Regions from separate parts of the Paenibacillus sp. SSG-1 genome, predicted to be linked through region 4. Evidence: riboswitches for the same ligand, from Rfam matches in the RefSeq annotation. Region 4 holds a riboswitch; each other region holds the start of a gene.
What was found. Region 4 has a riboswitch for thiamine pyrophosphate ahead of tenA (thiaminase II). Riboswitches for the same ligand answer to the same signal wherever they lie in the genome.
Positions count from the first base shown of each region.

Region 1: linked by a shared signal. The riboswitch ahead of BCV73_RS26980 (ABC transporter substrate-binding protein) and the one ahead of tenA (thiaminase II) in region 4 are both predicted to bind thiamine pyrophosphate.
Region 2: linked by a shared signal. The riboswitch ahead of BCV73_RS21210 (ECF transporter S component) and the one ahead of tenA (thiaminase II) in region 4 are both predicted to bind thiamine pyrophosphate.
Region 3: linked by a shared signal. The riboswitch ahead of thiE (thiamine phosphate synthase) and the one ahead of tenA (thiaminase II) in region 4 are both predicted to bind thiamine pyrophosphate.

Region 1 is NZ_MBRK01000001.1:5,877,682-5,885,304, forward strand. It holds gene BCV73_RS26945 (bifunctional 2',3'-cyclic-nucleotide 2'-phosphodiesterase/3'-nucleotidase) at 1-41, opposite strand, end outside; gene BCV73_RS26950 (pyridoxamine 5'-phosphate oxidase family protein) at 283-741, opposite strand; gene BCV73_RS26955 (MFS transporter) at 837-2,144, shown strand; gene BCV73_RS26960 (MBL fold metallo-hydrolase) at 2,296-3,036, shown strand; gene BCV73_RS26965 (CGNR zinc finger domain-containing protein) at 3,050-3,649, shown strand; gene BCV73_RS26970 (hypothetical protein) at 3,712-4,008, opposite strand; gene BCV73_RS26975 (VOC family protein) at 4,186-4,572, shown strand; TPP riboswitch at 4,647-4,759, shown strand; gene BCV73_RS26980 (ABC transporter substrate-binding protein) at 4,977-6,026, shown strand; gene BCV73_RS26985 (thiamine-binding protein) at 6,081-6,374, shown strand; gene BCV73_RS26990 (ABC transporter permease) at 6,371-7,129, shown strand; gene BCV73_RS26995 (ABC transporter ATP-binding protein) at 7,160-7,623, shown strand, end outside.
Region 2 is NZ_MBRK01000001.1:4,568,935-4,576,557, reverse strand. It holds gene pdxR (MocR-like pyridoxine biosynthesis transcription factor PdxR) at 1-48, shown strand, start outside; gene BCV73_RS21230 (AraC family transcriptional regulator) at 238-1,023, shown strand; gene BCV73_RS35890 (hypothetical protein) at 1,115-1,237, shown strand; gene BCV73_RS21225 (phosphotransferase enzyme family protein) at 1,471-2,466, shown strand; gene BCV73_RS21220 (SDR family oxidoreductase) at 2,492-3,349, shown strand; gene asd (archaetidylserine decarboxylase) at 3,368-4,162, opposite strand; TPP riboswitch at 4,443-4,556, shown strand; gene BCV73_RS21210 (ECF transporter S component) at 4,636-5,247, shown strand; gene BCV73_RS21205 (ABC transporter ATP-binding protein) at 5,240-6,850, shown strand; gene BCV73_RS21200 (energy-coupling factor transporter transmembrane component T family protein) at 6,847-7,623, shown strand, end outside.
Region 3 is NZ_MBRK01000001.1:381,334-388,956, reverse strand. It holds gene BCV73_RS01980 (thiazole synthase) at 1-556, opposite strand, end outside; gene thiS (sulfur carrier protein ThiS) at 565-762, opposite strand; gene thiE (thiamine phosphate synthase) at 746-1,393, opposite strand; TPP riboswitch at 1,538-1,647, opposite strand; gene yhbH (sporulation protein YhbH) at 1,886-3,043, shown strand; gene BCV73_RS34710 (hypothetical protein) at 3,149-3,334, opposite strand; gene BCV73_RS01960 (NADAR family protein) at 3,340-3,894, opposite strand; gene BCV73_RS01955 (DUF1266 domain-containing protein) at 3,980-4,699, opposite strand; gene BCV73_RS01950 (tetratricopeptide repeat protein) at 4,715-6,067, opposite strand; gene BCV73_RS01945 (molecular chaperone HscC) at 6,064-7,623, opposite strand, start outside.
Region 4 is NZ_MBRK01000001.1:2,063,007-2,070,629, reverse strand. It holds gene BCV73_RS09770 (alpha-L-fucosidase) at 1-445, opposite strand, end outside; gene BCV73_RS09765 (carboxylesterase/lipase family protein) at 681-2,183, opposite strand; gene thiD (bifunctional hydroxymethylpyrimidine kinase/phosphomethylpyrimidine kinase) at 2,375-3,190, opposite strand; gene thiM (hydroxyethylthiazole kinase) at 3,187-4,035, opposite strand; gene tenA (thiaminase II) at 4,032-4,730, opposite strand; TPP riboswitch at 4,870-4,974, opposite strand; gene BCV73_RS09745 (YrdB family protein) at 5,109-5,435, opposite strand; gene BCV73_RS09740 (class I SAM-dependent methyltransferase) at 5,541-6,263, opposite strand; gene BCV73_RS09735 (hypothetical protein) at 6,421-6,741, shown strand; gene BCV73_RS09730 (serine hydrolase domain-containing protein) at 6,883-7,623, opposite strand, start outside.

The DNA.
Region 1 (7,623 bases), 3.8 Mb from region 4:
GCGGTGATGCCTTTGAGGACTTTTTTACGGGACTTCGACATGTTACCCCTCCTAATAGATGTACATCGAGTACGGTGGGCAGAACAAATTTAACCCCTTTATTTAACTAACCATTGTTAAATTAAGTTCTGTCTACAAGAGTAGTTTATATCGATGTAACCTATGAAATAAAGACAAATACATCCAATTCCCAAAAAATAATGCCCGAGAACAAGGTCTCGAGCATCAGGGCGTATCACGGATCTATGAAAATGGTTCCAATTGCTTATGGACACAGTAAATCTACTCGATCCATTCGTGCTTTTCCCCATCTTTCCCCGTATATTCTACACGGACGGGCGTAATTTCAAGCAAGACGTAATCCGGATCATCGGGACCGGTAAACCGCTTCTTGAATTCTTCCTTCCAGATCTGCTTACGCAGGGAGTCCTCAGCCGTTACTTTGCAGGTTCCTTCAATCTCTACAACCTCCCGCGATCCCCCGATTTCATAGCCCAGCAGCAGGGAAACGTGAGGGTTTTCCTCCAGTTCCTCAACTTTATGCGTCTTGCGGTCGGTGACCAGATGGATGCTGAGGCCCTGATTATATAAAGCCATATACCGCTGCTTCGGCCGGTTGCCTTCCACTGTGGCAAATGAGCAAAACTGGTTGTGATCCAGTATTTTGGCCAGATTTTGTTCCAGGATGATTTTCGCTTCCATCTCTAGATGATCCGCTCCTTTCTGCTTCGTGTTGTCCATGGGCGCAGCCCGTACCCATAGTGTACCCTGTCCGGTATAGGATGAACCTTGGAACACGTCAACTTTTATCCAAGAATAGGCATGACGTGCCCTGAATACCTTGTTATGATGGAGATACCGGCCGTCATCCGGCTTGTCCGCACCAAGAATTTAATACTGTAAAGGAGTTCCTCATGAAACGACTCATTTGGATAGGATGTCTATCCTATTTTCTGATCGGCCTGGCGCATGTCGTGCTGGGATCGGTCCTTCCCGTGCTGCTGGAGCATTATCACCGCGAATACAGCGAAGGCGGGACGCTGATCTTTACCCAGTTCGCCGGTTTTCTGGCCGGTGTGCTCGTATCCCCGTGGCTGAACCGCCGTTTTGGTAAAAGGGGCGGACTGCTGATCGCCATCGGCCTGCTTACAGCCGCCGAGCTGGTCTATACCCTGCTGCCGCCTTGGGAATGGCTGTACGCAATTGCCGTGTGCGCAGGCTTTGGTTTCGGCATGATTGAAGCGGTGATCGGGACCATTATTATTGCGGCGATTACTGATAAAACCGCTGTGGCGATGAGCCGCCTGGAGGTCTTTTTCGGGGTCGGGGCCATGGTCATGCCGCTAATCGCAAGCGGATTCATTACGGAAGGATGGTGGAGGTTTTCGTTCCTCGTCATTTCGCTGATCGCACTCGTCACGCTGCTGTTCTGGTCGAAGGCCTCCTTCGGTGAAATCGATGCCGTGCTGAGCGCCAAAGGGCCTGCCGCTTCCGTATCCGGTCAAGAGCATGCCTCGGCCAAACGCTTCCCTTATCAAGGCGGAGCTTTCGGCATTCTCGTCCTCTTTATCGTATTCTTCTTTCTGTACGTCGGCACCGAGATGAGCCTGGCCAACTTTATGCCGGCCATCCTGATTGAGAAAATGGGCATGAAGGAAGCCGCCGCCGCGCTCAGCGTCACCTGCTTCTGGATCGCGATGTCCGTCGGCCGGATCTTTGCCGGCGTCGTCGCCGAAAAGATTCATTACCGGGTCTACGTGCTGTTCAGCTGCCTCATCACCCTGGTGCTGCTGATCGTGTTCCCGCTGATGGGCAAGGTATGGTCGGCTTTCGCGATCATCCTGCTGCTCGGGCTGTTCATGTCGGGGATCTTTTCGATTGCGCTCGTATTTGCGAGCAAGCTGCTGCAGGGCAGCGAAGAATCGACACCCAGCATTTTGATCGCCTCCGGCGGCGTCGGCGGAGCCATCCTGCCGCTTATCATGGGCTGGAGCCTGGACCATCTGGAAGTGAACCAGTCGGCATGGATGCTCGCGGTGTTCACTGCCGGCATGGTCGTGCTCAGCTTTGCGGCTTTCCAGCTGCAGCGGCGGAAGCTGGTTCACCAGAGCGGACTGCAGGGGCCATCAGGTGCAGGAAAATAAGCCATTCAAATTAAAAGCGGGCCAGCCGCCCCGCTTTTTTTTATTTTTGTATAACCCCTAAAAATATATTTACAGGTTATAAAAATACAGCTATACTCCAATTATAACTTGTAATACAAATTTTAGAGGTTATACAAAGGAGATGGATGACATGGAACTTCAAAAGCTTCCCTGGGCAGGCATTCGAGTGACGGCAGGAGCCACATCGGTGGTCATTGACCCGCTTTATCATTTTCCGGAAAGATACGCCAAGTCTCACGAACCGCTCTTCCCGCTTAACGAATACGGCCCGGCAGATGCGGTGCTGATCACCCATGAGCATGCGGATCACTTTGATCCCCAGGCCATCATCGATGCCTACGGGGCTGACATTCCCGTGTACCTCCCGCAGGAGAGCGTCCTCCTTGCCGAAAATAGCGGCCTCAACCGCGTAATCGGTGCTTCCGTCGGCGATGCCTTCCAAATCGGTGCGCTGAGCGCAGCCGCCACGTACTCCGTCGACGGGGTCGGAGACGTGCAGATCGCCTGGGCGCTGAGCGACGGCGAGCACCGCCTGCTCCACTGCGGAGATACGCTGTGGCACGGTTACTGGTGGAAGATTGCCGCGGCTCACGGCCCATTCGATGCGGTATGCCTGCCGGTGAACGGTGCCGTTCTGGAACGTCCTGATCGTCAGCCGCCCAGCGGCATGCCGATTACGCTGCTTCCGGAACAAGCGGCCGCGGCCGCACGCGTTCTCGGGGCCAAACGGCTGGTGCCGATCCACCATACCGCCATCCACCATCCGCCTGTATACCTCCAGACTCCCGATTGGCAAAATCGCCTGCGGACTGCAGTTGGTGATACAATGGACATAGCATTCCTGAACACAAAGGAAACGATTACTCTATAAAGGATGACGCATCATGGATAAATCCCCTTCCCGCAATGTGCTGGGAGGCGCCCTGTGGATCAATCTCGCCAATACGGTGCGCATGCGGGAGCACCGGGTCACGGATATGCTGGAGGAGCCAGGTTATTTAGACGAATGGCTTCACGATAATGAATTGCACGGCTTGAACAATACCGCAGGGGCAGCTTCAGCTGTGCCGCGGGAAGACCTGCTGCCCGAACTGCTCCGTCTGCGCGGCGTGTGCCGGCTCGTTCTAGAAGACCTGGACCATGGCGGTACCTTGTCGGATGAGGCATTCGCCGCCATGGAGGCCGAAGCTTCGCGGTTAGACGTGGCGCTTCGGGCTGAGCGGGATGCGCAGGGCACCCCCCTTCTCATCACCTACGGGCAAACCGCCGTCCAAGGCGTGCTGTACCCCATCGTCCGCTCCCTCTTCGAGACGCTGGCAAGCGTATCTTCGGACCGCATCCGGATCTGCGAGCATGACGACTGCATCCTGCATTTTGTGGACACCTCTAAGAGCGGCAAGCGGCGCTGGTGCAGCATGGACACTTGCGGCAACCGCCATAAGGCGGCCGAATTTTATGCGAAGAAGAAGCAGCGCGGGAACTAAAATAAGCCTGGGATCGTCTGATGGACATCCCGGGCTTTAATCAAATGAGCCTGTTGCGTTGTTCACTGCCCTTGATTTATATGGCGGACACTCTCCAGTTTAGCTCCTTTGTCCAACGACTTGTAGGAGTATGTCGATAAGTACGTTTTTCCGACCTCTAACAAGTTCCAAGTGTTTTCATTATCGACTTTAATTTTAAACGCTCCTTCTTCTTTACTATGGGTTTTCTCGGCGACAATCCAGTATGTCGAGCCAATGAGCTGCTTATCGAGTATCGTTATGTCCCCTCCACTGGATGTTGGCCCGGTACATGCTGTCAACATACACATGAAAAGCCATGCTGCAATTATTTTTTTCAAGACCCTCTCCCCCGTTCCTGACTATTTCAATACCTAACGAAGCCACCAAGCAGCCTATCATTTATAAACAATGATGTTTACATAAAGTTGCCTTACACCTCGGATTTAAATGCTATAATAGCCTTAATTTAGGGCAAACCCATTACTTATAAGTACTATGAAAAGGAGCTTATACATATGGCTAATAAACGTTTGGATCATGTCGGCATCGTCGTACGGGATTTGGAGTCAACCATCCGATTTTATACCGAGATCGTGGGCCTGGAGCTGAAAGGCAGGCTGACACACACCAACGGCGTGTTCCAGCTGGCGTTTCTCGGCTTCGGGGGCAGTAACGAGACGGAAATCGAGCTCATTCAAGGCTACAGCTACGACCTGCCGGCTGAGGGCACGGTGCACCATTTTGCGATCCATGTCGACGATATTCAGAAGGAATTTGAGCGGATCCAGGCGCTCGACGGCGTGGAGCTGATCGATCAGGAAATCGTGACCCTGCCGAACGGATACCAATATTTCTTTATCTATGGTCCGGAAAAAGAATGGATCGAATTTTTCCAGAGATAATCTGGAATCGGGCGGATGTCTGGACACCCCCATGGGGATGGACTATAATATGGGAGGAAAACAACCCGAAAACCTTATAGAATCCGGGGTGCTGGAATTGGCCGGCTGAGATTGTATCCCTTCAAGATACTGACCCTTTTAACCTGATCTGGGTAATGCCAGCGTAGGAAACCGTTTGTCACGGCATACAAGCCGTGCTGATCTTGCGCATATGAAGCGTCCCGTTTACGGGGCGCTTTTTTCATTCATACTAGTGAAAAACGGGATTACGCCTTGCGAATGCTTCGATGATTCAGTCACTCAGATCGGCTTACGATTCTAAATATAACGGGGAGAGGGGATCACCGGTCGGTGCTTCCACAGAGAGAACAAGAACGGCCGGACATCAAAGGAGAGAGAAAGCCATGAAGAACAAATCCATCGGCCTGCTGCTGGTCTGCATGCTCGTACTGGCGCTTGCCGGATGCGGCGGCAGCCAGAACAATACGGGCGGCGGAGAAGGAACATCCGCTTCCGACACCACGGCAGGCCAGGACAACACCGCAGCGAAGCCGCTGAAGGACGTCAAAGTCGTCCTCGACTGGACGCCCAACACGAACCATACTGGGCTCTATGCTGCCAAAGACTTGGGCTATTATAAAGAAGAAGGCTTGAACGTCGAGATCGTGCAGCCGGGCTCCACCGGCGCCGACGCCATGGTCGCTTCCGGCAAGGCGCCCTTCGGCGTAAGCTATCAGGAGAGCGTGACCCAGGCCCGCACGCAGGGCGTGCCGCTCGTCTCGATCGCCGCGGTCATCCAGCACAATACGTCGGGCTTTGCCGCACCGGTAGACCGGGGGATCAAGACGCCGAAGGATTTTGAAGGCAAAACCTACGGCGGCTGGGGCTCCCCTGTGGAAGAAGCCGTCATGGGCTCCATCATGGAGATCGACAAGGCGGACGTGAAGAAGGTAAAAATCGTCAATATGGGCGACGCCGATTATTTTACCGCCGTGAAGCGGGACATCGACTTCGCCTGGATCTTCTACGGCTGGACCGGAATCGAGGCGAAGCTGCGCGGCGAGCCGCTGGACATGCTGTATGTCAAAGATTATTCCGATAAGCTGGACTACTACACACCGGTTCTCGTAACGAACGAGAAGCAGATCAAGGATGACCCCGAGCTGGTTAAAGCGTTTATGCGCGCGACCGCCAAAGGTTATCAGTACGCGATCGACAAGCCGGAAGAAGCTGCCAACCTGCTGCTGAAGGACGTGCCGGACCTCGATAAGCAGCTGGTGATCGAAAGCCAGAAATGGTTAAGTCCTAAATATCAAGACGACGCAGCCCGCTGGGGCGAGCAGAAGGAACAGATCTGGAAGGGCTATTCCGACTGGATGTACGATCACAAGCTGCTGGACAAGCCGCTGGACGTGAAGAGTGCGTACACGAATGACTTTTTGCCGGAACAATAAGCAGCACATAACCTAAGAGATACCGTAACCTATGAAGAGAGGAAGTAGATTCGCATGGCCAATACGCTGTTAAGCATTCAGGTGATCCCGAAGACGCCGGGCAACGAAGACTCTTACGCCTACGTCGACCGTGCCATTGAGGTCATTCAGCAGTCCGGCGTGAAGCATGAGGTGCACCCGCTGGAAACGACGATGGAGGGCGAGCTGGAGGAGCTGCTGGACGTCGTGCGCAAAATGCACGAAGCTCTGGTGGCCGCAGGCAGCCCGAGTATCATCTCCCAGGTCAAAATCGCCCATAATCCCGGCGGAATCAGCATGGACAAGCTGACGGAGAAGTACCGTCCATGAGAAGCTGGTGGAAAAACGTATGGCCGCCCCTCGTGGCGGTCATCTTCTTTTTGCTCGTGTGGCAGCTGCTGACCTCCCTGTTCCATATTGAACAATGGATTTTGCCTGCGCCGAGCGACATCGCCCGGGAAGCCGCGGCCGCTTCCGGCGGCTTGTGGGAGCATGTATGGGCCACGCTGAAGCTGACCGTGTTCGGCTTCGCCATCGGAACCGCCATCGGGCTGGTCATCGCACTGATTCTGCATTTGATTCCGTTTTTAAAACAGGCGCTGTATCCGCTGCTCATTCTAAGCCAAAATATCCCGACCATCGCCCTCGCCCCCCTGCTGATGATCTGGTTCGGCTTCGGCCTCCTGCCCAAGCTGATCGTCATCACGCTCGTCTGCTTTTTTCCGGTGGCGGTCGCCGCCCTGGGCGGCTTGAAGCAGACCGATCCCGTCATGATGAACTACATGCGCATGATCGGGGCGGGCAAGGGCCAAATCTTCGCCAAGCTGGAGCTGCCCCACGCGCTCCCTTCCATCTTCTCCGGCATTAAAATTGCCGCCACCTACAGTGTCATGGGTGCGATTATCGCCGAGTGGCTGGGGGCCGACAAGGGCATCGGCTATTATATGATGCTGCAAAAATCGGGCTACCGCACCGACCGCATGTTCGTGGCGATCATGATCATCGTCGTGCTGAGCCTGCTGATGTTCGGGCTGATTGCGCTGCTCGAAAAATGGTTCGTCCGCTGGAAGCCGAAGCAGGGCTAGCGGGCCAGGCCGGAAAGGAGAAATACCGTGATGAATAAAAAAACCGCGCCCGCGCTGGAGATCGTCTCCGTCAGCAAAAGCTTCAAAGAGAAGCGCCGAACACTGCCGGTACTCAGCGACATCTCGCTGACCGTGGGCCAAGGCGAATTCGTGTCCATCATCGGGCCGTCGGGAAGCGGCAAGAGCACGCTGCTGCACGTGATCGGCGGGCTGACCCGCCCGGATGCCGGCACCGTCCGGATGAACGGCGCCGAGGTAACCGGGCAGCAGGGGCATATCAGCTACATGCCGCAGCAGCCCGCCCTGTTCCCTTGGCGGACGATCGAGGACAATGTGCTGCTGGCCCAGGAGGTGCACGGCCCTGTCAGCCGGGAGGCCCGTGAGGACGCGCGGCGCTGGCTCGCCAAAGTCGGCCTGGCCGGCTTTGAGAAGGCGCATCCGCATACGCTGTCGGGCGGCATGCAGCAGCGGGCGGCCTTTCTCCGCGCGCTGCT
Region 2 (7,623 bases), 2.5 Mb from region 4:
CGGCTGGCTGCGGCATGGGAGGATATCCGGCATCGTATGAACGAATAGTCGAAGGCAGATCCTGTAGATTGTGTGCGGTTATTTACGGCATTGGGAGAAGGCGCGATTTTGGACAGGCCTACAGGGGCGTAAACCCGTCGGAATCCCAGGGGGATGGGCCGGATGTGCAAAAACCGCGCCGAAATAGTATCATAGGGAGGAAAGATATGAGTCTATGATATAGGGGGGAATGACGACATGCTGCACGCATCGCCGTCATCTTTTGAAATATTGCCGTCCCTCGCCAAAATTGTGTGCGAGCCCGGCTGGAAATGGCAGAAGCGCGAGAAGGCGCTGGAAAATTACGATTTATTTTACGTATGGAGCGGGGAAGGGACCGTCATCCGGAATGACGAACCGTATGAGGTCGGCAAGGGGAGCTGCTTCCTGTTCAGGCCCGGAGACCACACGAGCGCCACGCACAATCCGCAGAAGCCGCTCGTTCTGACTTACAGCCATTTTCGGGTGTCCGAGCCTGTGACGGATATTCCGCTGCCGTACCGGAAGCTGACGGAAACCGTTGACTTTGAATACATGCTTGCCCGTTACGTCAGGCTGTTTCTTGTGAACACCTTCGCCGCCCAGGAAGAGGGGCAGCTCATCCTGAAGCAGCTGATGATCCATCTGCTCCGGCACGACCGGCAGCAGCCGGAGGAGAAGAAGGTCAGCAACCAGCTGACCGAGGTGATCCACGAGATCGCCAATTACATTCAGCAGCATCCCGGCTTACCGCACCGGGTCGAGGATCTGGCCGCCCGCGCCGGGTTGTCGCCGCGGTATTTCTCGATCAAATTCAAGGAGCTGATCGGCTCACCTGTTCAATCTTACATTATCCGGACGCGGATCGACCGGGCGCAGCATCTGCTCCTGCATGCCGGTATGAACGTCACGGAGGTGGCCGATGCGCTCGGATACCGCGACATTTTTTTCTTCAGCCGGCAATTCAAGCAGTATACGGGCAAGAATCCGTCCGAAATCCGGTAATTGTTTCCTGCTGTTTCGCGGTCTTCCCCTTTCGGGTAATAAGCTTCATGCTTGCAAATGCACCGAATAAACGAAGGGAGGAAAGAGTCGGATGAGCAGACGGCGGATTCGCAGGCGTGACGGGTATGCCGCAGCTGCGGCGGCGCGGGGGAACGGCCGTAACCGGATGCGCCGGTTCAGACCGGTCAGCATCATGAGCGACGTATGGTTTTAACCCCACTCGTTAACCTTTTTTATGAACTTCATCACACCTGATATAAATGATGTCTAAGAGCAGCGCGGGATGCCAGCCCGCCGCTGCTTTTTTGTGCGCGCATCATTAGATTGAAATGGTCAGTAGTACCGATTACGCGGAGAATACGGTTCGCGGTTGCGCCCTCCCCTGGCCTGCCGGCTTATGGTATGCTGTGGGAGCAAGGTGTTAAGCAGAGGATGGAGGATAGCGAAATGAATGAAGCATTCGGAGCAAATTCGGAGGACAGCCTGCGCCTCCTGCTGGTTCAGGCGGAGCAGGTGCTGATGTCCGCACTGGAGAAGTTTGGCATTAAGGAGGAGCAAGCGGAATTTATTCAAATTTCAGACCATATTACGTACCGGGTGAGCGCGCGGTCCGGCGGCAAATTTTTGCTGCGGATCCATCCGGTGTCGGCCGACGTACCGGCCATCCGTTCGGAAATGATGTGGCTGAATTGGCTTTCTTCCCAAGGCCTGCCGGTTCCGGAAGGCGTAGCGGACCAGGAAGGGAATACCGTGGCGATCTGCGAGGCGGACCGAAGCCAGGGCTGGCCGGTGACGCTGCTGCGCTGGATCGAAGGGGAGCAGGCGGAGGGCGGCCTCGATGACAGGCAGGTGTACCGGATGGGCGTGCTTATGGCCAGGCTCCATCAGGCTGCGCAGAGCTTTGTTCCGCCGGAAGGGTTCGTCAGACCCGAATGGGGGGCTGCGAGCCTGACAGAAGATATGCAGCGGCTGGAACGGCGGCACCGCGCCTTTCTGAGTTCCGATGAATGGGCGCTTTATGTACAGGCGGCGGACCTCATCAGAGGGCGGATCGCCGCATGGCCTCCGGGCCCTTCCCGGTACGGTATGATCCATGCGGATCTCCACGAAGGGAACGTTGTATTCACGGACGGGGAACCTTGCCCGATCGATTTTGGCCGCTGCGGGTTCGGTTATTATGCATACGACTTGGCGCAGGCGCTCATCGGTCTGTACCCGGCACAGCGAAGCATGCTGCTGGACGGGTACGAAAGCATGCGACTTCTTCCGAAGGAGAGCGTGTCCATGCTGGAAACCTTTTTCCTGCAGGCGGTCCTGGAGAATCAGGCGTTTCACGCCGGCAACCCGCAGGAAATTCCGTCGCTGAAGGAACAGAAGGGGTATATTCTGTCCGCGATCCGCAGCTACTTGGCGGAAGAGCCGTTTTTGTTTCCGGCGAAATAACATCTGAACGGGGAGTGGAGCGCAATTGGGAGGACATGATGAGCGGCCGGTCGCGCTGGTCACGGGCGGTTCCAGCGGCTTCGGGCTGCTGGCCAGCGTGGAGCTGGCCGCCTCCGGATACACGGTTTTTGCCGGCATGCGAAGGCCGGAAGCGAGCGGGGAGCTGATGGACGCTGCGCAGACGGCGGGGGTAATACAGCATATTCACGTGGTTAGGCTGGATGTGACGGACGGGGGACAGGTGCTTGAGGCGGTATCGGGCATCCTGAAATCCCACCGACGCATTGACGTGCTTGTGAACAATGCAGGTACCGCATACGGAGGAATGATCGAGGAGATTCCGATGGACGTGTGGAAGGCGCAGCTGGAAACGAATTTCTTCGGGATGGTTGCGGTCACCCAGGCTGTTCTTCCCGCGATGAGGGAGGCACATCAGGGAACAATCATTCAGATCAGCAGCGTCAGCGGGGCTGTCGGATTTCCCGGTTTTGGCCCCTATGTCTCGTCGAAGTTTGCTGTGGAGGGATTTAGCGAATGCCTTGCCCTGGAAATGCGGCCATTCGGCGTCGATGTCGTTGTGGTGGAGCCGGGTTCGTACGGAACGGCCATTTGGGACAAAGGATTTGCGCAGATGAGCGCCGCCGAGCGGTCACCCTACGAGCGGATGCTGAGCCAGGTGATGGCCTTTTCCCGTGACAACGCCGGCCAGCGCGGCGATCCGGCCGATGTGGCCCGGCTGATCGCGAGAATCGCACGTATGAACAAGCCGGCATTCCGTTATGCGCTGCCTGCCGGCACACGCTGGACGATGAAGGCCAAGCAGCTGCTTCCGGGCCGGTGGTTTCAGCGGATTATGCTCGCGCTCCTAAGCAAAAAAGGCTGAGCCGGATTCGCTTCCGGTTCAGCCTTTATGCGGGTGCAGCTGACCGAGCAGCTGGCCCATGCGGACATGATCTCCGGTCCGGAGGTCTGTCCGCGGGGTGAATGCGCCGTCCTGGATCAGCAGCACGACGGTCGAACCGAACTCAAAATAGGCGAGCGGGTCGCCGTTACGCCAGGAATTGGCGGTTTCGTCGTCGTAGCGGATGCTGCTGACATTCATGGCGCCGACTTTGACGACCGCGACTTCTCCCAGGGCTCCCTTGATATACGTTATCAGCCTCTCATTGCGGCACAGCACGGATTTCATCTGGGTCATGCCAAAATCATTGACCGGGTAGCACCGGCCCTTGATATGCTCGCTCTCCACTTTCACGCCTGTGATTGGAGAGTGGATCCGGTGATAGTCGGTAGGGCTGAGGTACAGCACAAAGACATAGCCATGTTTATATAACTCCAGGTGGGGAGAGAAATTAAGCAGCTCCGCCACCGAATAATCCTGCCCTTTCACGTTCAGAATCGTGCCTGAGGTGATTTCACCCATTGCGGTGATCTTGGCGTCGACGGGGCTCGTGAGTACGTGCTCGCCTTCGTGAATTGGACGCATGCCGGGCTTCAGCCGCCGCGAAAAAAATTCGTTGAGCGTGCGGTATTCATAGATTTCTTTCTCCGCTTCATGCGCCGGGATCTGATAGCTTTTGATAAACGTAGGGATGATCCCTCTGCTGAGTCGGCTGTGCGAGAAGCGTCCCATCATGGAAGAGAGCCACTTTCGCGAGGAGAGCTCTGTCATGAGCCGCAGTAATTTCTTTGTCATGCCTAATCTCCCTTCCATACGTGCCTGTAGCACTCTGAATATATTGACATAGAACGGCTACCAAATCAATATGCAACAAATCCTGAAAACCGCCCCGGAGAAAAATGGTATTGCCAATCCTTCGAGGATCATGTATTTTGGAATCAATACGGGCCCGACGTCGACTCATCGCGGCGAGGTGCCTGTTACACGGAATCGAACCCAAGCATCTATCGCTTTGGACGGCGATGGCTCCGGGACCAGGAGGCGGCGATGCCGCGCCTTGCGTTCATCTGTGTACATATGGGAATACGGGAGCTCGAGCGAATCGGGCTGAGAGTGCAGCTAATGAACCGCTGCTGACCGGGAATCTGATCTGGATAATGCCAGCGTAGAGAATTCAAGTCCTTTTATGGGCTTATTTGACGATCTCCCTCGCTTATCCAGGGGGTTTTTTTATTGCCCAATTTTGGAAAAAGAAAGGATGTTGTCAAATGAACAGCAGTACGATGCAGATGGATCGGCCGAAGGGGCTCAAGCTCAGCGACCTGCTCGTGACGATTCTGCTCTCCCTCGTGATCGGGGTGGTGTACCATTTTTGGGGTTCGGTGAACGACTTGTTCAAGCCGTTGTTTTTCCAAGCGGATGAGCTGATGTACGGCATGTGGTTCCTCGCTTCGACGCTTGCCGCGCTTCTGATCCGCAAGCCCGGCGTAGCCCTCCTGGCCGAGGTTGCCGCGGCTCACGTAGAAATTCTGTTCGGCAGTGAATGGGGCCTTCAGCTGGCGATTTACGGCGTGGCGCAAGGTCTAGCCGCGGAGCTGATCTTCGCCCTGTTCCGTTACCGCAAATTCTCTATGGGGGTAGCAGCGCTGGCCGGCATGGCTTCGGGATTGGGATCATTCCTGGTGGATGTGTACTACGGCTACGTCACGGACTATACGACATGGATGATTGTGTTGAAGTACGTGATGCGGTTAATCAGCTCGGCGGTACTCGCAGGGTACCTCGCGTATGCCCTGACCAAAGCTTTGGAAGCAACCGGAGTAACCCAGCTGCTCCGGCCGGTGACAGCCAAGGATTATGAAGCGCTCGATCATGACTGAGACTAACCGGGGTATCGCGACGATGCAGCATTCGGCGGTGCATGAGACGGGTCAAGGAGCGGATCAAAGGACGGATCAAGGGAGCGGGCAAATTGCCGTTTCGGTAACGGACCTGCGCCTGAAGTTTCCGGGTGAGAAGGCGTTCGTGTTCAAGGATGTTTCCCTGTCCGTGCCGGCCGGGGAAAAGGTGCTTCTGCTCGGCCCAAGCGGATGCGGGAAATCGACGCTGCTGCAGGTGCTCGGCGGGTTGATTCCGGCGGTCATTGACGTTCCGCTCAAATATGCGGACATTCGGAAGCCCCGCTCGTGCGGGTATGTATTTCAGGACCCGGATACTCAGTTCTGCATGCCGTATGTCGATGAGGAGCTGGCGTTTGTGCTGGAGAACCGCCAAGTAGCCAGGGAGGATATGGTGCCGCGGATGCGGGAGGCGCTCGGACGGGTCGGCCTGGACCTCGAAGAGCTGCACACTCCGATTGAACGGCTGTCCCTGGGGATGAAGCAGCGGCTCGCGCTCGCTTCGGTCCTTCTGCTGGAACCGGAAGTGCTCCTGCTGGATGAGCCCTCGGCGCTGCTGGACCCCGAGGGGAGACAGCAAATTTGGGAGGCGGTTCGCGGTGTATCGGCCGGACGGACCGTGCTGATCGTCGAGCACCGGATCGAAGAAATCGTGAACTGGGTCGACCGGATCGTTCTGTTCGCGCCGGACGGAAGCATTCTGGCCGACGGCAAGCCGTCCGAAATCTTCACGGCGTACCGCCGGACCCTTCAGGAAAATGGCATTTGGTATCCCGGCGTTTGGGAGGATTATATCCGTCACCGGGATACATGGAACAGCGGCCTGGTGCAATCCCCGCAGCAAGGTGCGGACTTGGCGGCGCCGGTCCTCTCCTTGCGGGGGTTTGTCGGTCTCCGCGGAGATGCGCCGGCGATTATGGTGGAAGAGGCGGAGGTATATGCCGGCGATTTTGTCGCCGTTGTCGGTCCTAACGGGGCGGGAAAAAGCTCCTTGCTGCTGAGCCTGATGCAGCTTCTTCCGACCGCCGGCAGCTACGTGCTGGAAGGCAGGCTGCTGCAGGGAAGGGGCAGGAAGCGGACCTGCCCTTCGGACCGGATCGGGTTCGTGTTTCAGAACCCGGAGTTTCAGTTTGTGGCCCAGACAGTACTGGAGGAGACGGCCTTTTCCCTTCACATGCAGGGCGGCATGTCGCGGGCTGAGGTGGAGCGTAAAGCCGAAGACTGCCTGAAGACGTTTCATTTGCACGGCTTGGAGAACCGGCATCCGTATCAGCTCTCGACCGGACAGAAACGCAGGCTGAGCGTTGCCACCGCGGCGGTCCGCCGCCAGGCGGTGCTGCTGCTGGATGAACCGACGTTCGGGCAGGATGCCCGCAACGCCTTTGCCATCCTGGAATACTGCGAAGCGCTTCGCCGCAGCGGCACGGCGATCGTTATGGTGACGCATGAGCGAGAAATCGCTGAGCTGGCCGCTACCCAGGTATGGGAAATCCAAGGCGGAAGCCTGATGGCGATAAAGTCCGGGAGGCGGAGGCTTGAGGGAGAAGGCGCAGCTTCGGATGCGCAGGAGGAGGTGAGCGGATGAACCGGTTTTTGACTCCGAGCCGTCATACCTGGCTGCACCGGGCGAATCCCTCGCTGAAGCTCGCCGTGCTGATCATGTTGTTTATCGTTACGATTCAGACGCGAAGCATTGATTTTGCCGTCTATCAGGCAGCGGTCTACATCGCCCTCCTGTTTCTGCTCAGCGGTTATCCGGCATGGAAGGTGGGGCTGCTCGTTCTCTCCTTCAGCCTCGTATTCGTCTCTTCATCCCTGACGATGATCCTTTTCGGGAAAGGGGATCACGTCTGGTGGCAGTGGGGGCTGTTCCGCGTATCCGAGGAAAGCTTCTACCGCGGGCTGCACCTGGGATTCCGGGCGATTGCCTTTGCGGCAGAAGGACTGCTCTTCGTCATGACCACGCCGTCCGTCAAGCTGTTCTATTCGCTGATGCAAAATTTTCGCCTTCCCCCCAAATTCGCATACAGCTTCATGGCGTCGATCCGGCTGCTGTCCATCGTATGGGAGGAGTTTCTCATCCGCAGGCAGGCGCTGCGGATCCGCGGCGTACGGACAGGCCGGGGGCCGAGTGGCCTCCTTCAGCATGTCCGGCTGTATGCGGTGCCGCTGCTGTCGCAGAGCATCCGCCGGGCGCACCGCGTTGCCGTGGCGATGGAAGCGAAGCAGTTCAGCGGGTCGGGGCGCAGAACGTACTATTATCCGTCGGCTTTCAGCAGGTATGACGGGCTGGCAATTCTCATGTTCGTCATTGCCCTAGCGGCTGCGTACTATGCGGCCGCTGCCGTTCCCTGGTTC
Region 3 (7,623 bases), 1.7 Mb from region 4:
CTACGATGACAGGGACCGACAGCTCCTCCACGATCAATCCGAGATGGTACGGATTCAGAATGCCGAGGCCGGTCCCGATGGGCGCTGCACCGGGCATCACCGCGGCTGCCCCTGCCTCCTCCAGCTTTTTGCAGATTACCGGATCGTCGGAGATATACGGCAGTACCGTAAAACCTTCCTTGACCAATATTTCCGTCGCTTTTAACGTTTCAATCGGATCGGGCAGGAGCGTGCGCTTATTGGCACTAATCTCCACCTTGATCCAGTCGCTGAGTCCCGAAGCCCGCGCCAGCCGGGCTATCCGGACCGCCTCTTCGGCCGTTGTCGCCCCGGACGTGTTGGGAAGGTAGATGTATTTCTGAGGCTCCACATGCTGCAAAATCGAATCATCCTCCACCGAATCGAGATGGATCCGGCGGATAGCGAACGTCAGCACCTCGGTTCCCGAAGCTTTGATCGCCTCCATCTGCACATAAGGATCGGGGAACAGCCCGGTCCCCAAAAACAACCTCGACGACAGTTCCTGTCCGCCAACCTGCCAATTATCTCTGCTCATTTTTCCCTTCAACCTCCCGCTACGAAATGGACCAGCTCCAGCTTCATTCCAGGTACAACCGGAGTCGTCTCCCACTGCTCGATCTTCAGCACCTGTCCGTCCGCTTCCACCATGACCGGCCTGCCGGACAGCCCCAGCAGGCGGAGGACATCGGCTACCGTCTCGGCCGCCAGCTCCCGCTTTGTTCCGTTAATGACCAGTTCCATCCGCCGCTCCTCCTCTACCTTCAAGCTTGTGAATGAACGCCCGGCATACCGCTTCCGGGTCAGGGCTGCCGACGATCTCGCTCACCGCGCAGACGCGGCTCGCACCGGCCCGGATCACTTCGTCCACGTTGCCCAGCTTGATGCCGCCAATCGCCACAAACGGGATCTTGATGATCCCGGCGACTTCCCGAACGTACGAAAGACCGACCGGATCCACCACATCGGCTTTCGTAGCCGTCGCATAGATTGGCCCGACGCCGATATAATCCGCCCCTTCCGCTTCGGCGAGCTGCGCTTCTGAAATCGCATGGGTGGATATGCCGATGATCTTGGAGCCGACAAGCTTTCTGGCTTCCGCGATCGGCATATCGCCTTGACCGAGGTGAATCCCGTCCGCGTCCACCTCCATCGCGATATCAACGTGATCGTTCACGATAAAAGGAACGCCGTAGCGGCGGGTCAGCTCCCGCAGCTCCGCCGCCTTGCGCAGCAGCTCCTCTCTTCCGCTTGTTTTGTCGCGGAATTGAACGATGTCCGCGCCTCCCCGAATGGCTTGCTCCATCACGTCCACCAGCCGGCGTCCCGGATGGAACGTCTCGCCGGTAATCGCATACAGACGAAAATCGACCATGACTGCTTCTCCTCTCTTCCCTTTGCCTTTCCCTCCATTTCATGCCGGCTTCTATCATCGCGAAGGGTAAGCCCTCGCCCTTGCGAAAGCGCCCTCTTACCCGGTTAACACAAAAAAACCATTCGAGAAATACACGAATGGCACCGCAATTCGAATGATATTCTCTACGCCAGCATTACCTGGATCAGATTAACGGTCCGCAGCATAAGGCTGCCATCTCAGCCGGACTTCATCCAGCACCCGCATTCCTATTTAATTTCACAACCACTATAGCCCAAACTGCTGACTTTTGGCAATAGCCAGAGTGAGATCACCCGCATCGGAACGCCTATCTCATCCATAGCAGCGATTCTCGCAAAATTTCATATATTTGGGTGCGGCAAACTTCTTATTTTATCTCTTGCGTCATCACATATCGTCCCCGCCCGTGAATATAAATGTTTAACAAGCCAAAGTTTGTGCTGAGTATGGGAACATGGGAGGTGCCTGAACATGCCATCAGACGATCATTCGCTGTTTGTGGTGTCCAAGGAGGACTGGTCACTGCACCGGAAAGGGTACCAGGATCAGGTCCGCCATCAGGAGAAGGTTAAGGAAATCATCAAGCAGAACCTGCCCGACCTGATCACAGAAGAAAACATCGTGATGTCGGACGGTAAGCAAATCATCAAGGTACCCATCCGGAGCCTCGATGAATACCGTTTCATTTATAACTACCAGAAGCAAAAGCATGTCGGCCAGGGAGACGGCGACAGCCAGGTGGGAGACGTGCTGGGCAGGGATCCGGTGCAAAAGCCGGGTCAAGGCGAAAAAGCCGGCGACCAGCCAGGCCAAGACATTATGGAAGCCGAGATCAGCCTCGAAGACTTGGAGAACATGCTGTTCGATCAGCTGGAGCTGCCGAATATGAAGCCGAAAGAGCAGCAGGAAGTCGAAACCGAATCGATCACGTTCAACGACATCCGCAAAAAAGGCATGCAGTCCAACATCGACAAGAAGCGGACGATCCTGGAAAATCTGCGGCGCAACGCCACCAGCGGCAAGCCGGGAATTCACCATATCAGCCCAGACGATCTGCGTTACAAAACGTGGGAGGACGTCGTCGTTCCCCATTCCAGCGCGGTCATCATTGCGATGATGGATACGTCCGGGTCCATGGGCACGTTTGAGAAATACTGTGCACGCAGCTTCTTCTTCTGGATGACCCGCTTCCTGCGCCGCCAGTACGAAAAGGTCGACATCGTCTTTGTGGCCCACCATACGGAGGCCAAAGAAGTCACCGAAGAGGATTTCTTTACCCGGGGCGAAAGCGGGGGCACGATCTGCTCGTCCGCCTACCAGAAAGCGCTGGAAATCATCGACCGGCGCTACCCGCCCGCCAAGTACAATATTTATCCGTTCCATTTCTCGGACGGCGACAACTTGACTTCCGATAACGAACGCTGCGTGCGGCTGATTGGCGAGCTGCTTAAAGTCAGCAATATGTTCGGTTACGGAGAGGTCAACCAGTACAACAGGAGCAGCACGCTGATGTCCGCGTACCGGAATATCAAACTCGATCAGTTCATGTATTACGTCATCAAAGAAAAGGGCGAAGTCTACCAGGCGCTGCGTACGTTCTTTAAAAAGCAGGAAGGCGCACTGACCTAAGCCGAAACACCGCCTCATCAAACGCAAAGTTACGGCATATAAAAAGGTCGTTGTCCCGTTACGCTGAGTAACCGACAACGACCTTTTTGCATGGCCGGGTGACCTCTATATAGCATGACCCTCGATGTGCAGCCTTTTTCCCATAGTCGACTGATCCTGACTCCTGCCAAGCTCCTCACCGACGGCATTTTCATCATTGCCAATGTGCTCCTCATTGCCAGCGTGCTCCTTACGGCTGCCAAGTTCTTCACTCCCGCTGGGCCCCGCATGCACGACGTGCATGCTACGCACTATCCCTATGCTCCCTCTGTCTGCAGCCGGTCCCGAACCTCCATCAAGGCAAAGCCAAGCAGGTTCTTCCCTTTCCACAGCAGCGGGTTCAGGACCGCCTCGTCATCCGCGGCCAACCCAACGCCCCAGATCGAATCCACAGGACTGGCCTCTACCAGCACCCGCTGCCCGGTACCCAGCAGAAATTGCTTCAAATCGTCGTTTTGGGAAAATTTCGCTTCGTTTCCCCGGACCACAATGGAGTACCCTTCCCGGTCCCATACGGCCGGATCGAATCCTCTCACCTTCCGTCCCAGATCTTTGGCCTGCTTCGGATGCTTGGCTGCGAGAATCTGTTCTCGGATCTCTTCGTCACCGAACAGCCTGGCTTTCTCGGCCATCATATAGTGCTCGGCACTTGCATATTCCACACCGTCCACGGTAAACTTTGCTTCCCACCACTGACTGAAGCAGCTCTTCGAAATAGAACCGTCCGCCGCGGGCTGGTGCCCCCAGAAAAAAACATATTTCAGCTTAGTCCCTTTCCGGAATGCCTTCCGGAGTTCTTCCAAGGTATACATCCAAATCCCCCCTTTAAGAGCATCCAGCGTACTTAAGCCCCACAATTTAAAGGCCCTGTGATCCGCATGCCCATTGATCACCGCCTCAGGCATCCAGGCTGGCCGATTCCTTACGGTACGCTGCTCGTTCACCTCCCGGCTCAAGCGGAATATCCCATGGCGCCTTCCGGGAAGCGAAGGTACCCATCCCCAGCAGCGTCTGTCCGCGGGTCATGATATAGACTACATTTGCAAACTGCTCCTCCGGTTTCCAAAAGCGGCTGCCGGCCATAAATGCGATCAAATACTCTTCCCAGCTGCGGTAATGCTGCTGCACATACCCGGCCGCTTCCAATTTAATGGCCCAAGCCTCTTCCTTCGTCAAATATCCGTAAGCGAGTCCGATCCGGCTCAAGAAAATCGCCCAGCCGCCCCCGAAGGCGGCTATTTCTCCGGCGGGCAGCTGCAGCAAAAACGTCTGAACCACGCTCATCCGGGCATATTCCGGATAGTCCTTGGATGCCTCCATCCAGTTTTGCCGTGCCTGTTCCGGCAGCGCCGACAGTTCGGCGTGCAGGGCCTTATAATCGTCACGGTTCCCGTCCTCCAGCAGCCAGCGAATCCGGGTCTTTAAAGACTCGGCATCCTTGATGTCCCAGAGCCGCAGCCCCTTTTTCAAAACCCGGTTCCCGAGGTAACGCTCAAATTTCAAAAACTCGTACGGCACATAATAATAAGCCAGCACGCTGTCGATGCATACGCTGGAGAGACTGCGGAAGTACAGCTCCAGCTGTTTGATTTGCTTCTTCTTGTAATCGCTGCGCATGTCGTCCTCCAATATCTAGGTTGATAGCACCCGGTGTGCTCTTAACGTTCTGTATAAATACCACAGCAGAATGGCCACGAACACCCCCGTGACGATAACGGGCACGTCAAAAAACAACTGCAGCACGATATACACAAAAATATAAAGCCAAGTTAACCGAAGAAATAAAAAACCGTCGAATATAATATTGTTTTTGACCAACCTGCGGTGCTCGGCCGGGTCGATCTTCCCCTGATCGTAGTGATGCTTATTTGCGGTAGACGACCAGTACATCAGGGTGCTCATATGCTGATTGTTTATGTCAAAAGAACGCTTCATCCGTTCCTTGGCCTCCGATATCCGTCCCATCGCGGTGAGGCACCGTCCCTCCAAACTGAGTGCATCCTGATCGTCCGGATGGGCAGCCAAAATGCGCTCGCAATCCGAAAGCGCCTCTTCATACCGCTGATCATCGTATCGAAGCTGTGCCGCGTAACGATAAGCCTCCAGATCATCCGGCTGCAGCAGGATCGCATGGCCGAAACATTTCAGCGCTTCCTGCCGGTTGCCCACGGCCAGGTTATATTTTCCCCATAGCAGCTGCAGATCCAGATCGTCGGCAAACCATGCCGAAGCTTCGGACAAGCACGCTTCCGCTTCTTCCAGATCGCCTTCCATCAGCATATCCAGCGCAGACTCCCGCAGATCCAAAAATCTCTCCATGTCCGCGGCATCCCCTACGGGAGCGTTAGCGAGCGAATCATAACGCAGCTCCCGTGAGCCGTCCAGCTGCTGCAGGATGTATTCGGCAAAATACGTTGGATACCGCTCCCGCAGTTCTTCGGGATCTTCCGTAAAGTAAAACGTGCCGTCCAGCAGCTGCCAAACGTCTCGCGGGAGATGCCTGCAGGACATCAGAAAGGACACGAACGCATGCTGCAGCTCCGGCCCGCGTTCGACGTCCCATACGATATCCTCGTTCAGCAGCCGCTCCCACGACTCCATCCGGATCCTGGCCGGAAAGTCGTCGTACAGTTCCTCGGCCTGATGAATCCACAGTCTGACCGGATCTGCGCTTGCCGTGGATTGAAATACTCCATTTGAATATACGGTGTGTGTGTTAGACTCGCCAGGTTGATCAACTTCGCCTTTGGTATCCTCCGGCGGGTAGATCGGCATAGAAAGCTCATCCTCAGCCTCAGCCGGCTCACGTACCGTTGTATTGGCCTCCTTGGCGAACTTGGATGCCGCCTCATAAGCTTCCCGAAGCTGCTGATAGCCCTCGGGATCGTCCTCGGGATGATGCTGCTTCAGCTTGGCGGCATAAGCTTTCTTGATGATGCGCAGCTCCGTGGTCCGCTCGATCCCCAACCTTTCCCAGATGTTCATGTGAAGCTCATCCACCTTTCCAGCTGTTCCAACCGATCCTTGAAGACCTCGGCAGCTTTTTTGATTTCGCGGTCATCCTGGGTATGCAGTGCCTTTTCGAACTGCCCGATATACGCAGCGATCACTTCCCGGCTCTCGCCCAGCGCCTCTTCGTACAGCCGCTCGCCCCTGGCCAGCAGCAGCCGGTTTTCCGCCCGGTCTCTCGGGTGAATTTTGATATCCTGAAGCTCCAGCAGCCGCGCCTCGATCTCTTCCTTCGTCATGCTGCCAGCGTTCTTCTCGATGACGGCGCGCTTCTTCTCGCCGGTCGCAACGCTGGTCACCTCGACCTCCAAAATCCCGTTAATGTCATAGGTATAACGGACGTCAATCTTCTGTTCGCCGGCAGGGGCCGGCGGCACCTTAATGTGGATCTCGCCGAGCTTGATGTTGTTCTCGACACGCCGGCTCTCACCCTGATAAATATCAACGGTTAGCCGCCGCTGATTGTCGTTTATCGTGCAGAGCCGTTCAATCCGGCTGACCGGTATCGGCGTGTTGCGCTCGATGATCGGGAAGAAATGCCCCGATGAGAATCCCCCTTTGCCCAGTTCCTGAACAATGCTTGTACCCAGGGTATACGGGCACACGTCGGTAAGGATCATCTCGTTCAGCGCCTCATTCCGCTCCTTCAGCGCCGACTGGATGGCCGCGCCGACGGCAACCGTCTCATCCGGATTGATGTCGCTGTAAGGCATGCGGCCGAACATGCGGCCGATGACGCTTTTAATAAGCGTCATTCGGGTGGCTCCTCCGATCAGGATCACCGCATCCAGATCGGATGGGGACAAGGACGCGTCTCGCAGCGCCCGTTCGATCGGCTGGCGCAGCCTCAGGAGCAGCGGATGGGCCAGCTTTTCAAATTCGTTACGGTCAAGCCGCACTTCATACCGGGTTCCATCGATCGTCAAAGCCATTTCAGCCGACGCCTCCCGTCCCAGGGCAAGCTTGCAGTTCTCCGCCTGTTTATGTATAGCCGATCTTGTTTTCGGGTCCAGCGCCTCCCACTCCATTTGGTGCGTCTCCAGAAAATGCGTCACAAGCAGCTCCGTAAAGTCCTCACCGCCAAGGAAATTGTCCCCTGCGATAGACTTCACCTCCATGACTCCCTCGAACAGTTCCAGGATGGAGACGTCGAACGTTCCCCCGCCCAGGTCGAACACGAGAAACTGGGTTTCCGGCTGCTCCTGGTGCAGGCCGTAGGCTACCGCTGCCGCGGTCGGCTCGCTGATCAGCCGCTCGACACGCAGTCCGGCGATTTCGGCGGCATGCTTCGTCGCTTTGCGCTGGGCATCGTTGAAGTATGCCGGAACGCTGATTACCGCCTCCGTCACGGGTTCCCTCAGATAACTCTCGGCATCCTCTTTCAAGGCTTTTAATATAAAGGACGACAGTTCCTCCGGTGTAAAGGAGTGAGGGCCAAGCTCGTACTTCTTCTCTGTTCCCATAAACCGTTTAAAAGTGGCAGCCGTCCGCTCCGGATGGGTAATCAAGCGCTCTTGGGCAATCCGGCCGAC
Region 4 (7,623 bases):
ATTCTTCCGCACGCATTGGGTGCTGGCGGTCGCCGAAGGCAGGATAATCCGAATGGTACCAATCGATCAAGGAATAATAGAAACCGACCTGCAGCCCCTCTTCGCGAAACGCATTGACATACTCGCGGATCAGGTCTCTTCCAGCCGGCGTATTCGTTGCCTTGTAATCCGTCAGCTCGCTGTCAAACAAGCAGAAGCCGTCGTGATGCTTGGTCGTCAGCACGGCGTAGCGCTGTCCGGCCGCTTTGGCCGCCTTGGCCCATGCACGCGGATCATACAGAGTCGGATTAAACTCCTCAAAATAGGCTTGGTACTGTTCATTCGTGATGCGCTCCTGGCTCCGTACCCATTCGCCTCTGGCCGGAATCGCATACAATCCCCAATGAATAAACAGGCCAAAGCGGTCGTTCATTAATGTTGCCGTTCTTTCAAAACGCGGATTCATGCCCTATTCGCCCTCCAATAGCTGTTTTCTTGACTTGTGCCGCAGCAAAATTCGACAGACTTGCTTACTGCACTGCCGGACGGCACTCCCTTATTCTTCGTTCCGGCATCCGGGATACCCTTTTATTCAAATTCACTTTTTTCGCACGAAATCTAGTCATCAATGAATACCGTCATGGTTTATGATAAAAAGGTCACACCTGGATTCCCAGGCGTGACCTTTTGGCATAGGAAGTTTAAGTTGTTCTCCTGTCAGACACGCCGGTCAGCATCCGCCGTTTGTCCGCGTCCGGATCACGGGTAACCGCGCTGTCTGCACCGAACACCATCGTCCAGCGTTCCTCCGCATCGTACGCAGGCCACGGCAGAGAAGGCGTTGAGGGCTGTCCGCGCTTGGCAAAAGACGTCCAGGCCTCCTGCATGCGATCCGCCACGCTCCTCATCTCTTCGTTCACCGGCATACCTGCGCCTGCAAGCAAGTCGAGATTGTTAAACACAAACGGAATTTCGGCTGAATGAAAGGCCGTTCCCAGCAGCGGATCGCCCGGCACCATCGCATAATCGTAACGGTACATCCATACCGCCGCATGCGGCAGCTGGGCTTCTGCGAACTGAAGGGCCGACCTCCAGAAGAACAGCTCGGTCATCGCCTGTCGCTGTCCCTCCACGGTGGCCGGATATGCTTCGATCCAGCTCGCCGCTTCCTTCGATCCGGTCACCGCTGTATACGCCCGGGCGTTTTGTTCCTTGGTCAGCATCGGCATGCCTTCCGGTATAAAAAGCGCCCCCTCATCCCGGTTCGTACCAATGATGATCTCGATGCCGGCCGCGGAACCGGCGGCCACCGCTTCCAAGGGCGTCACAGGCAGCAGCTCCCCGTCGACGACCGGCTGGAACAGCATGACGGCACTTGCTCCCGCCGCCTGTTTTAACTCGTCTGCCGCTCTTAGGATATCCTCTGCCGGTACTTCTTGCAGCCGATCCAGCTGATCTTCCGGAATGCCAAGGATATCCAGCAGTCCCTTCGTAAGCAGCCTGCCATGGGAGTCCGAGATCGCCTGGGAAGCCCCGCTCTGCATAATCGCCCGGGTGAACAAGCCTTGTGCCGCAGGCATTGCGAGCAGCGTCGCAATGCTCATACTTCCCGCCGACTCACCAAATACGGTTACCTGCTGAGGATCTCCGCCGAAAGCGGCGATGTTGTGCTTTACCCAGCGCAGCGCTTCGATTTGATCCAGCAGACCGGCGTTGCTTACATAACCGTCTTCGGACTCTCCGGAAAATGGGGAAAAATGCGTAAAACCGAGAGGACCCAGGCGGTAGCTGAGGCTGACGACAATCAAGCCTCCCCGGCGCGCCAGCTCGGAGCCGTCGTAAATGGGAAGTCCGCCGCCGCCCGTCACGAAGGCGCCGCCATGGATCCACACCATGACCGGAAGCGGCTGCGATGCCGGCTCGTCAGGGGCCCACACATTGACGTACAGGCAGTCCTCGGACTGCGGGATCTGATCCCGTTTCAGTCTAAAAGCGCCACCCGTAGGGTTGACGGGCTGCGGCGCAAGCGGTACCGTCATGTCCCCGGATCTGACGCCTGCCCATGGCCGTGCAGGAAGCGGTTTCCGGAAACGCCGCTCGCCGACGGGGGGCTCGGCGTAAGGAATCGCCTTCCAAGTCCGGACGCCGTTCTGAACATATCCTTGAATCAGGCCATCATGAGTACGGATGAGGAGTTGGTCCAATTTCGTTAACATCCTTTCTAGCGTTGGAATCGTTCTACCATTGTAACACTAAAAATTGGACAAAGCCTAACCGAAGCCCGGTGCAAAAAACCATCTATCGACGACCACTTAAGGAAGCCAGCGCCAAGAAAAAAACCTGTCTATATAGACAGGTGCTAATCGCTTGTGAAGCAGGCAGGTATCGGCTGCCTCTATCTTGCCGCCCCTTCCTTTTGGCTGCGGTAGGCCCAATGATTCGTCGGACCGCTCCCGCCGCCAATGCCGAGCGCGTTCTCGATGGCCGCCTGAATGAATTCACGGGCCGTCCGTACGGCCTCGTTGACCGGGTTCCCTTTAGCCAGCTCAGCGGCGATCGCAGCCGAGAAGGTGCATCCCGTTCCATGCGTATGACGCGTGTCAATCCGACTCCCTTCCAGGGTCGAGAAGGATTTTCCGTCGAAAGTAAGATCAACCGCCTTGTCAGACGATTCGTCATGTCCGCCCTTGATCACAACCATCGCCGGACCGTAAGCCGCGATGCGGTAGGCCGCCTCGCAGCGTTCCTCCATCGACCGGATCGCCATCCCCGCGAGCACTTCCGCCTCCGGAATGTTCGGCGTGACGACAGCAGCCAGCGGCAGCAGCTTGTTCTTCAGCGCGTCTACCGCGTCCTGCTGCAGCAGCCGCGCGCCGCCTTTGGCGACCATAACCGGGTCGACGACCACATTCCTCCAGCCAAAAGCGGCTATACGTCCTGCGACGGCCTCAATAATATCCGCGCTGAACAGCATACCGGTTTTGACCGCATCCACGCCGAGGTCGGTGCCCACGGCATCCATTTGTTCAGCTGCCGCAGCCGCAGGAAGCGGATAAACGCCTTGTACCCCGAGTGTGTTTTGAACGGTAATGGCTGTAATGGCCGACATACCGAATACGCCGAGCTCCTGGAACGTTTTGATATCCGCCTGGATGCCTGCCCCGCCGCCGCTGTCAGAACCGGCTACCGTCAATGCTTTCGAGATGCTCATTGCACAAATCCCCTTCCTGCCGACTCCAGAAGAGCGGTAATGGTTCCTTCCTCCAGCGGATGCCGGTCCATTACAGACAACGCGTCGAGGAAAGCGATTTGGAAGCTTCCCGGCCCCTCAAAGCCTGCCCGCTCAAATGCCCGAACGGCCGCTTCACCGTAGTACGCCAAGGCGGCCGCGCCGGCGGACAGCAGATCGGATTCGACTGCTCCAAAGGCGGCGATCACCGATGTCAGCAAGCAGCCGGTTCCGGTGACTTGGGTCAGCATCGGATGTCCGCCCCGGATCAAGTATCCTCTCGTTCCGTCGGTGATCACATCTTCTTGCCCGGTAATGGCGACGAGCGTCCCCAGACGGTGTGCCGCCCGTGCCGCCAAGTCGGCGGGAGCGGATTCCCCGGCCTCCCCTGCGTCGACGCCTTTTATCGCGCCGGATTCACCAATGAGATGGGCAACCTCCGCTGCGTTGCCCCGAACCAGTGATACGCGGACCTCGCGCAAAATCCGCAGCGCAGCCTCCGTGCGAAATGCGGTCGCTCCCGCGCCGACGGGATCCAGGAACACCGGAACGCCATGATCATTAGCCGATCGGCCGGCGATGATCGCCGCTTCCACCAATTCGCTGCTCAGGGTTCCGAGATTCAGGACGACGGCTTGGGCGCCCGGAGCCATATCGGCCACCTCCTCTTTGGCATAGGCCATAACCGGGGAGGCGCCAAGGGCAAGCAGGCCGTTGGCCGTAAAGTTGGTCACGACCACATTCGTTATGTTGTGAATGAGCGGACGCTGCTCTTTTATCCGTAAAGGAAGCTGGATGAGTCCGGACGGAAACATATCGGCGGTCATCGTCCCACCCCTTCCGCTGCAGCCAGGGAAACCGGCCAATCCTCAAGCGTAAACGCCATATCCCAGAACATGTACTCCAGCTGACAGCTGGTCAGAAAATGCTCCATCAGCCGTTTTTTTCTTGCGGGAGGAAGGCCCTCCGCCCATTCGTCGAGCAGCTGCCGCAGCTGTACCGTCACGCCGCTTTCCCGGTCACCGTAAAAGTGCATCCATTCATAAAACGGATGGGATTTCTCCGGCTGGACTTCCTCCAGAAGACGTTGGCCGATTTCCGTATAGGTCCACGGGCAAGGTAACAGCGCAGCTACAATATCTTCTAGTCCCCCCTCGTGGGCGACGTTCAGCATATGCCGGATGTAATGATTGGCCGATGGAGCCAGCGGATAGCCTTGCAGTTCCTCATATGCAACACCGGCGACATCACAAAAGTTTTGGTGGGGATGCGTTTCGCTGTTCAAAATAAACGAAATCTGTTCGTTGAAAAGCGCGGTCGTCTGCCGGCAATCGCATCGGGATATGGCAATGCCATAGATCCGGATGTAGGCATTTAGATATTCAAAATCCTGCTTCACATAGTGAATCAGCTGCTCCTTGGACAATGTACCTTCCGCAATCCCCCGTACAAACGGATGCTTGAAAATCGCTTGATAAATAGGATCTGCCGCGTGTCTCAATTCTTCGGTAAAACGGGCCATGATAATGCACCTCCGTTAATTTTGACGAAAATCGCATGTCGGGGCGCGGGGGAGCCAACACAAAAAAGCCGCCCCGAAATGGAGCGGCCGCTATTTGCAGTGTCATCCTGAATGTAGCTCATCAAGAAAGTTGCGTATGTAAAGGCCTGCTCCACTTCCCTCCGCCGGTATTAACCGGATCAGGTTCAAAGGGTCCAAGCGATCGCTTGTCTCAGCTGCCTCCGCAGCTCCCCTAGTGGATTTTCGTATGATATTTTACAAGTTCATGAATAACTGTAGCTCCGTTTGCCGGTGTTGTCAAACAAAAAAAGCTGCTGGCGGGATACCGGGAAAAAGCTTGTCGATCGTTTATGCGGATCTCCTTCCACCTTCAAGTGTTTATCTTTTCAACGCGTAAGAAAGGATCATCTCGACGATGACGACAGCAGCATAAATGGCAGCGGCCGTTCGATAACCTGATCCGTACAGCGCAGCCGCGGCCAGTCCGAATACGATCAGCTGCAGCACAGCCCGGACGGGAAGCGTCACCGGGAAGGTCGCTTTCGGTGCGACATACATGCCCCAAAAAACAGCAACAACGACCGGCGAACCTATTCCTGCCACGATACGGATCCACAAGGCGGTATCCAGTTTAAATCCCCACAGGCAAAAGGCTGCCAGTGCGCACAGCTCCATTAGAAAAAAGATAAGGTCGATCACAATCATTGCCAAACCCTCCGTTTTGGGCCGGTCAGGGCCTTTGGAATGAAGCCATTCTCAGAGTAAAATTATGCCGATTGTTTCTTGCCTACCGCAGCGACTCTTCCCCTCTCACTCCGGCTTGTGGGCTTTCACAATTAAAAAATGCGGGTGATGCAGAATCCGCTGGTAGAAGTCGGCCGACTCCGGCAGCCGCTCCAGAAACTCGGGAACCGGCCTTGGTTCGACAAGCCGGTCCAGTACAAACCAGCTTGACGTCATATTGACGATTTCCTGCAGGGGTCTGCGGAAGAACGTTACTTCAACGCTGCCTGCCTCTTTCTTCGTCCACCGGTCTACAAGCAGCTCCCGTACAAAATAATCCGGTCTCTTAAAAACGGTAAAGTCCATAAACGGATGGTGCACCGAAAACAATAACGTTCCTCCGGGCTTCAAAACCCGCTGAAACTCACGGAACAGGGGATCCCAGTCTTCGATGTAATGCAGCGTTAGCGAACTGAGAATCAAGTCGAACTTATTCGTACCGTAAGGCAGCGGTTCGCTTAGATCGTGAACCCGAATCTCCGCTTGACTGCCGACTCGCCGTTTGGCCGCGCCCACCATATCGGGGCTGAAATCGATCGCCGATACCGATGCCCCCCGGGAAACGAACTGCTCGGTATACCATCCTGCGGCGCAGCCTGCATCAAGGGCATGGAGTCCGGACATATCCGTTGGCAGCAGCTCCAGCATGGCCGGACGCTCGTAGTATGCATTGGCGCCGCTGTCCGAATCGGTATGCAGTTCATAGTCCTTGGCGAGCTTGGTATAAGCTTCAAGCACCTTCTCTTTCATGCAACCACCTCCGTAGACTCGCTATTCACCACCATATTATACCAACCAACAGAAAGGTTGGATATAAATAAACCAGCTTTATGTAAGCTGTGCATAACTTAATTGCCGCAGGATGCGTTATAAATGACAAGAACAAGTTTGAAGGCGGGGATTGTCTTTGTTAAAAAGCGTTTCTTTTTGGCTCACGTTATGTATGATCCTCACCTGCATACTGGATGCCTCCGGACAGGGTTTGGCCAACATCATACTGATCCGGCTGAATCCCTTGCTTGAAGCCTTGCTGCATGACCCAGTGTATTCGGGGTGGCTGTCCGATAAACACGCTTTCGTAACGAACAGTTACTTTATTCCCTTACGGTTCCCGGCGTATCTTCTCTCCATCGTCATGGCAGTCATCATCGGTGCGGCGGTTGATCTCCTCATTTACGGGATGAAGCGTGGATTGGCTCGCCGTGGCCATCCGAGGCCGACATCATGATCCCTAGATTCTGGTTTTCATGCTCGTACCACTTCCTCATTGCTCATCCAGTAACGGTAAAAGGCTGCCTCACGGCAGCCTTTTACGCTTGATTTATTTGCTTTCAGCGGGTTTCACGCCTCTGAAGGGCAATGCATTTGGCTACAGAACGCTCGTCGTTCCAGCTTGCTGCAGACACTGCAGGAGGGCGTTATTGAAAAGATGCTGGTCGTCTTCATAACGGCTCGTATACTTATTGAGCATTCTGACACCTACGGCCTGATGCTCCGGGTAGACAACCACATGGCATCCTGCCGCTCCGGTAGCGTACAGCCAATCCGAGCGATGATACCACCCCAGTATACGGCGATCGGGATTCATTGCTTTCAACTCGTCGCTGAGCTGATAAAATGCTGACGGAATCAGCTGACGCCCTCCCGCGCTTCCCCGTTTCAAATGCAGGTACCCCCACTTGGCCAAATCCCTGGTGCTCGTATACATGTTTCTTTCATGCCCTTCATGGGATTCCAGACGAACCGTAGCATAGGCTGGATTCGTTGCATAGTCGCAGACAAGACTGGCCGTTGGCGCGGTAGCCCATATGGTTTCCTTGCAGCTGAGCGGCTTTAAAACGCGCTCCTCCAGAAACGCCGCAATAGACTTCCCTGACAAGGCTCTCACTACCTGCCCTTGAATCCCTTCCCTCTCCCATTGCATATCATGAAAAAATTTAGGGCCGGAAGCAGTCGCCAAATCACATAATGTCAACTGCCCCAAATCTTCACCGGGGTAATCGCTCAACACTTCTGCAACCGGGGTGGAGATCGGTACTCCGTTGTCCAGAGCCGCCATAGCCATTGCACAGGAGATATACGTTTTTCGGGTGGAGTAAATGTTGAACAT